3 regions of the Geobacillus zalihae genome follow, and region 3 is predicted to be linked to each of the others. Evidence: riboswitches for the same ligand, from Rfam matches in the RefSeq annotation. Region 3 holds a riboswitch; each other region holds the start of a gene.
What was found. Region 3 has a riboswitch for S-adenosylmethionine ahead of mtnK (S-methyl-5-thioribose kinase). Riboswitches for the same ligand answer to the same signal wherever they lie in the genome.

Region 1 (2,265 bases), 1.4 Mb from region 3:
GCGGGAGGTGCGGAAGAAGCTGGCGAAACAAGACGAAGAGGGGCTTCTCGTGGAGCTGAACAGCGCGGTCGGCACGTTGGAGGACGAAGCGAAAGAGAAGCAGATGGCTGCCATGATCCGCCGGATCGAGTCGATGCCGGGATGCATCCGGGACTATCGGGAGTGGCTGTCGGAGCAAGGGGTGGAGACGACCGGCATGCGTCCGATGGGCCACGCCGAGAGCGTGATGAGCCGGTTTGCGCATCGGGTGAAATCCCGCCGCAGCTGGAAAGACCAAGGGCTTCGGGCGTTTCTGAGGGCGATGGCGGCCCGAATCGACGGGATTTGGCGGAGAAATGGGCAGTTGGTGGAGGAAGAAGAGACCCGAACGGCGGCCTCGGCCTCAACAAAGTCCAAGCGGATCGAACAGGCCAAACGGAAGGCCGGACGGTTATGGGCAGATGTGGTGCGTCAGAATCTACCGTGTCTGCAGCGGTCATCCGGGACACCGATCCATCAAGCGTTGTCGGCGCTCCGGGATGGTGGTTGGGTGTAAAAAAATGGAATATCGTATCATCGCCTCAAGATGAGGGATGAGAGTCCGAAAGCGCTTACGATATGAATTCCTGAAAATGGTTCGCTAACTAGTGATTGACAACGCCCGTAGTGAACCGAAAAAATGTTCTCCACAAAGTCTTGACTGACTCTCGGATAAAAAAGATGTTGACACGCTTCGACAGACAATGATACAATCACATTCGTAGTCAATTGAATAGGCGATTGTTGCGCTCTTATCAAGAGAGGTGGAGGGATGTGCCCAATGAAGCCCGGCAACCGTCAGCGCATGTGCTGAAATGGTGCCAATTCACACAAAGCGGCCTGCTTTGAGAGATAAGAGACGGAATGGTGCACAATACCTTTCTGTTCTCTGCGGGCAGAAAGGTTTTCTTTTTGCGCTCTGCCGCTTGGGGAGGAAGGTGAAACGATGATTACACTCGAACAAGTGACGAAAATCTATCAAGCGGCCAACGGTTCGGTCACGGCAGTCGACAATGTGTCGCTTGAGATTCGCGAAGGAGAAATTTTCGGCATTATCGGCTACAGCGGCGCTGGGAAAAGCACGCTCATCCGCTTGCTCAATGGGCTCGAGAAGCCGACGAGCGGCCGGGTGGTCGTCGCCGGGCGCGATATGACGCGCGTGAAAGGGCGGGAGCTGCGCAAGGCGCGCCAAGAAATCGGGATGATTTTCCAGCATTTCAACTTGCTTTGGTCTCGCACAGTCAGGGAAAACATTGCCTTTCCGCTTGAAATTGCCGGCGTCCCGAAAGAGGAGCGGAACAAGCGGGTGGATGAATTGATCGAGCTTGTCGGCCTTTCCGGGCGCGAGGATGCCTACCCGTCGCAGCTGAGCGGCGGGCAAAAGCAGCGGGTCGGCATCGCCCGGGCGCTCGCCAACAACCCGAAAGTCTTGCTGTGCGACGAGGCGACATCGGCGTTGGACCCGCAGACGACCGATGCGATTTTGGACTTGCTCGTTGACATCAACAAGCGTCTCGGGCTGACGATTGTGCTGATCACCCATGAAATGCACGTCATCCGCAAAATTTGCGACCGCGTTGCGGTGATGGAAAGCGGCCGAATCGTCGAGCAAGGCGAAGTGCTGCATGTGTTCCGCAACCCGCAGCAACCGATTACGAAACGGTTCGTCAAGCAGCTGATCGAGCCTGAGGAGACGGAAGAGGCGATTTCCCATTTGTTTGGCCAATACCCGAGCGGGCTGATCGCGCAGCTGACGTTCGTCGGCGCGGCAGCCGGAAAGCCGCTCATCACCGAAGTGGTGCGTCAGTTTGCCGTCGATGTCAACATTTTGCAAGGGAAAATTTCGCAAACCCATCAAGGCGCCTATGGGGTGCTGTTCGTGCACCTCGACGGGGCGAGGGATGAAATCGACCGGGCGCTTGACTATATTCAACGCCAGCAGGTGGCGGTGGAGGTGATTCACGATGCTCGCTAACCTCCTGCCGAACGTGCAATGGGAGACGATGTGGGCGGCGACGGTCGAGACGCTGTATATGACGGGAGTGGCGGTGGCGGCCACTTTCGTCCTCGGAATCGTTCTTGGCTTGCTTCTATTTTTGACAGCGAAGGGCAACCTATGGGAAAACCGGTTTGTCAATACAGTGATTGCTGCGTTTGTGAACATTTTCCGCTCTATTCCGTTTATTATTTTGATCATTTTGCTCATTCCGTTTACCACCTGGCTCGTCGGGACGATGCTTGGCGCCA
Region 2 (2,265 bases), 1.5 Mb from region 3:
AACAGCGGACATCGTGCGCCAACAAAAAAGAGCTGCCGTGATCAGGCAGCTCTTTTTCTTTCATCACTTGTCCGCCAACGCCAGCGCTTGTTCTTTCAACAAGGCGGCTTTGTCGGTGCGCTCCCACGGCAGGTCGATGTCCGTACGCCCAAAATGGCCGTAAGCAGCCGTCTGTTTGTAAATCGGGCGGCGAAGGTCGAGCATTTTGATGATGCCCGCCGGGCGGAGATCGAAGTTGTTGCGCACGACCTCAATCAAAATGTCTTCCGACACTTTGCCGGTGCCGAACGTATCGATCGAAATCGAAACTGGGCGGGCGACGCCGATCGCGTAGGCAAGCTGCACTTCGCATTTGTCGGCCAGTCCTGCCGCGACGATGTTTTTCGCGACATAGCGGGCCGCATACGCCGCCGAGCGGTCGACTTTCGTCGGATCTTTGCCCGAGAACGCGCCGCCGCCGTGGCGGGCGTAGCCGCCGTACGTATCGACGATGATTTTGCGCCCCGTCAACCCAGCATCCCCTTGCGGACCGCCGATGACAAACCGTCCTGTCGGGTTGATGAAGTATTTCGTGTTCTCATCAAGCAGCTCTGCGGGCACGACCGGCTTGATGACCTGTTCTTTAATGTCGCGCTCGATTTGCTCTTGCGTAATTTCCGGATGGTGCTGCGCGGAAACGACGATCGTATCGACGCGCACCGGTTTGCCGTTTTCATCGTATTCGATCGTCACTTGCGTTTTCCCGTCCGGCCGCAAGTACGGCAAGACATCCGTTTTGCGCACTTCCGCCAATCGGCGCGCCAAGCGGTGCGCAAGCGAAATCGGCAACGGCATCAATTCTTCCGTCTCATTGCAGGCGAACCCAAACATCAATCCTTGGTCGCCGGCGCCAATCGCTTCAATTTCCTCGTCAGTCATCTGACCTTCGCGCGCCTCAAGCGCCCGGTTCACCCCCATCGCAATGTCCGGCGATTGTTCGTCAATCGACGTCAGCACCGCGCACGTATCGGCGTCAAATCCGTATTTGGCGCGCGTGTAGCCGATCTCCCGGACCGTATCGCGGACGATGCGCGGAATGTCCACGTATGTTGATGTCGTGATTTCCCCGCTCACGAGCACCAGCCCGGTCGTGACGCTCGTTTCGCAGGCGACGCGGGCGTTCGGATCTTTTTCCAAAATGGCATCCAAAATGGCGTCAGAAATTTGGTCGCAAATTTTATCCGGATGTCCTTCCGTCACAGACTCTGAAGTAAACAAGCGGCGTTTGGCTGACATTCGGTTTGTTTCCTCCTCTTGGCATAATGTGGCAACACGGAACTCATTTCCCTTTTTCCCTTCGCAATATAAAAAACCTTTCCTGTAACGGCTGAGGAAAGGTCATGGCAATCGTATTGCTTCCTTTCACTCTTATCGTTCAAGGACTGCGCCTTGCCACAGGTTAGCACCATTTCACACATGTACAGTTGTGACGGTTGCTGGGCTTCATCGGGCCTGTCCCTCCACCGGCTCGGGATAAGAGTATCCGTTCAATGACTTATCTTATCGCAATGGAATCGGCAAAGTCAACTATCAAAATTCATTTTTTATCATTTCCAGCCGAGAAAATTCTTTCCTCAAGGAAATCGACACATTGGGCAAAATAAAGTTTGAAAAACCCACACAATTAGTATGGACTATTAATAAAAATGTGTTATACTATTTTCAAGAGTGATTTCAAAAAGAAGGCAGGTTTTGAATATGGGGATCGCAAACATGACGAATAAGCTTGATGTATTGCTGCAAAAACCGTACGTGCATCATCAACTGTCCGTCGCCGAGCTCGTCGAGAAAGTCCTGCAGCGGAACGAAGGACGGCTGACGCACACCGGAGCCGTCGCGGTCACGACCGGCAAGTACACAGGGCGGTCGCCGAAAGACAAATACATCGTCGAAGAACCGTCAACGAAGCAAACGATCGACTGGGGAGCGGTCAACCAGCCGATGTCTCCGGAGACGTTTGATAAACTGTACGACAAAGTGCTCGACTATTTAATGAAGAAAGATGAACTGTTCGTGTTTAAAGGCTTTGCCGGCGCCGATCCGAAATACCGGCTGCCGATTCAAGTCGTCAACGAATTCGCCTGGCACAACTTGTTCGTCCATCAGCTGTTCATTCGGCCGAACGCCGAAGAGCTCGCCGTGCATGAGCCGCAATTCACCGTCATTTGCGCGCCGAACTTTAAAGCCGACCCGAAAGTCGACGGCACGCGCTCGGAAGCGTTCATC
Region 3 (2,265 bases):
GCCATCCGTTCCTGTCAGCTCAGCCCGCTCAATGATCAAGCGGCGGCCGAGGCGGAGCGCATGCCGTTTGGCAACAAGCCGTTCATCTTTGTGCTCGATGCCGTCAAGGTCCGCCACATGGGCGAGGCCGATCGTCCGGCGGATGACTTCGCAGCCGGCAAAGCCGACAGCATCGATGAACGCGTGCCGGAGCACGTCCTCGAGCAAGCCCGGCGTCGCGGCGTACGTTTCCACGCTCTCGGTGCGCCAAAGGTTTGAGAACACGGACGCAAAGACGTCCCATGTCCGGTCGATGTGGTCAAAGAGCGGTTGGCGCTCTAATTCAGAGCGGGACAACGCATTTAACAGCAAATTGGCGAAAAATTGGCCAAGGTCAAACCCGATCGGACCGTAAAAGGCGAATTCTGGGTCGATCACTTTCGTTTCGTCGGCGCTTACGAAAATGCTGCCGGTATGCAAATCGCCATGCAAGAGCACATCGGCTTCGGTTAAAAACTTGCGCTTCAGCTTTGCTGCTTCTAGGTGGAGTCGGTCATCGCGCCAAAGCGCTTCAACGTCTGGGCGCAATTCGTCTTCAAAGTTGTTCGTTTCGTGGTCAAAAAACGGGTCGGTGAAGACGAGGTCTTCGGTAATTTTGCACAGTTCCGGATTGACGAAGCTTTGCGCCAATTTCTTTTTCTCTTGCTGGTTCATGCCGAAGTCAGACGTATAAAATGCCGTTTTGGCGACAAACTCGCCGATATGCTGGGACAAAAGCGGATACGTTTTCCCTTCGATCAGCCCTTTGCGGGCGATTTGCAAACGGGATAAGTCTTCCATCACCGTAATGGCGAGCGATTCGTCAGAATAGTAGACTTTCGGCACGTATTGCGGCACATAGCTCGCAAACGTGCGCAGCGCGTTGCTTTCGATGACGGCGCGCTTTAACGTAAGCGGCCAGCTTTCGCCGACCACTTTGGCGTACGGCAACGCTTGTTTGATGATTACGCCTTGCTTTGTTTCTTGGTCGACGATATGAAACACTAAGTTCAAGTTGCCGTCGCCGATCTCGCGGCACAAAAGAGGCGCCCCGTCGCGGAATAAGCCGAGGCGGACAGCGAGAGATACCGCCTTCGGTTCGGTCAGCGGTTCGTAAACCGATGTTTGAACAGTGGTCATTGCCTTGTTCCCCCTTTTTTCATTTCGCTCGTTTTCAAATGCCGGTTCTGACGCGCGCTAAAACTCGGCGTTTCCGGCAAATGAAAAAGCCTCTTTCGCATACGGAAAGAGGCTTGAAGATTCATTCGTTCTTCGCGCCTCTTATCTTTCAGAAAGACATCGGTCTTTCTGTTGGACTTAGCACCGTGCCCTGCGGAAGCATGACGCTTCCGGCGCCGCCCTTGGCGTGCGCCCTATCTCACGATAGTATTACGGTCGGTTGCTGGGCTTCATTGGGCCAATTCCCTCAGCCAACTCTTGATAAGAGTACCGATTTCTTGTATTCAGTTTCGGGAATTTTCACGATGTTCTCAATTGTTTGGTTGCTTGATTCGAATGATACATGGTCGGCCAATCGATTGTCAATACGTTTTGAAAAAATTTTTTGCCGTTTCATAGTCGTGCGGCCGGCGGTCGGCAAACACCGGGATGCGCGCGCGGACGTCCGCAACGAGCGCGGGATCGATGTCGGCCGAGAGAATGCCCGGCTTCTCGTCCGCCTCGGCGATCACTTCGCCCCATGGGTCGATGACGAGCGAATGGCCGGCAAAGACGTTGTTCGGGTCGCGGCCAGCCCGGTTGCAGGCGACGACGTAGCATTGGTTTTCAATCGCCCGCGCCATCAAGAGCGTCCGCCAATGGTGCAGGCGGGGAAGCGGCCATTCGGCGACGACAAACAGCACTTCCGCCCCAGCCAAAGCATGGGCGCGAATCCACTCCGGAAAGCGGATGTCATAGCAAATGACCCCAGCGCACGGCAGCCCGTCAAGCGAGAACAAGCCTGGCTCGTTTCCCGGCTGCAAATACAAATGTTCATCCATCAATTGGAACAGGTGAAGCTTGCTGTATTCGCCGACGATTTGGCCATGACGGTCGGCCACGATCATCGTGTTTGTCACGCCGGCGGCTGTTTTTTTGGCGACCGAACCAGCGACGAAATGGACGCCGTACGTTTGCGCCAATCGGGAAGCGAGCGCCTTCGCCCGTTCGGCGCCTTCGTCGGCAATTTCATCCAGGCGCGTCAAATCGTAGCCGGTCGTCCATAACTCTGGCAGCACGATGATATTC

Region 1: another riboswitch for S-adenosylmethionine. It lies ahead of QWV57_RS15245 (methionine ABC transporter ATP-binding protein); the one in region 3 lies ahead of mtnK (S-methyl-5-thioribose kinase).
Region 2: another riboswitch for S-adenosylmethionine. It lies ahead of metK (methionine adenosyltransferase); the one in region 3 lies ahead of mtnK (S-methyl-5-thioribose kinase).

Annotation. Positions count from the first base shown of each region.
Region 1 covers NZ_CP129217.1:3,008,750-3,011,014, reverse strand. Annotated here, with positions in the region: gene QWV57_RS15250 (ISLre2-like element ISGsp3 family transposase) at 1-535, shown strand, start outside; SAM riboswitch class I at 768-877, shown strand; gene QWV57_RS15245 (methionine ABC transporter ATP-binding protein) at 965-1,993, shown strand; gene QWV57_RS15240 (methionine ABC transporter permease) at 1,983-2,265, shown strand, end outside.
Region 2 covers NZ_CP129217.1:2,879,172-2,881,436, forward strand. Annotated here, with positions in the region: gene QWV57_RS14495 (gamma carbonic anhydrase) at 1-41, shown strand, start outside; gene metK (methionine adenosyltransferase) at 64-1,275, opposite strand; SAM riboswitch class I at 1,405-1,519, opposite strand; gene pckA (phosphoenolpyruvate carboxykinase (ATP)) at 1,738-2,265, shown strand, end outside.
Region 3 covers NZ_CP129217.1:873,720-875,984, forward strand. Annotated here, with positions in the region: gene mtnK (S-methyl-5-thioribose kinase) at 1-1,158, opposite strand, end outside; SAM riboswitch class I at 1,297-1,465, opposite strand; gene QWV57_RS04545 (carbon-nitrogen family hydrolase) at 1,560-2,265, opposite strand, start outside.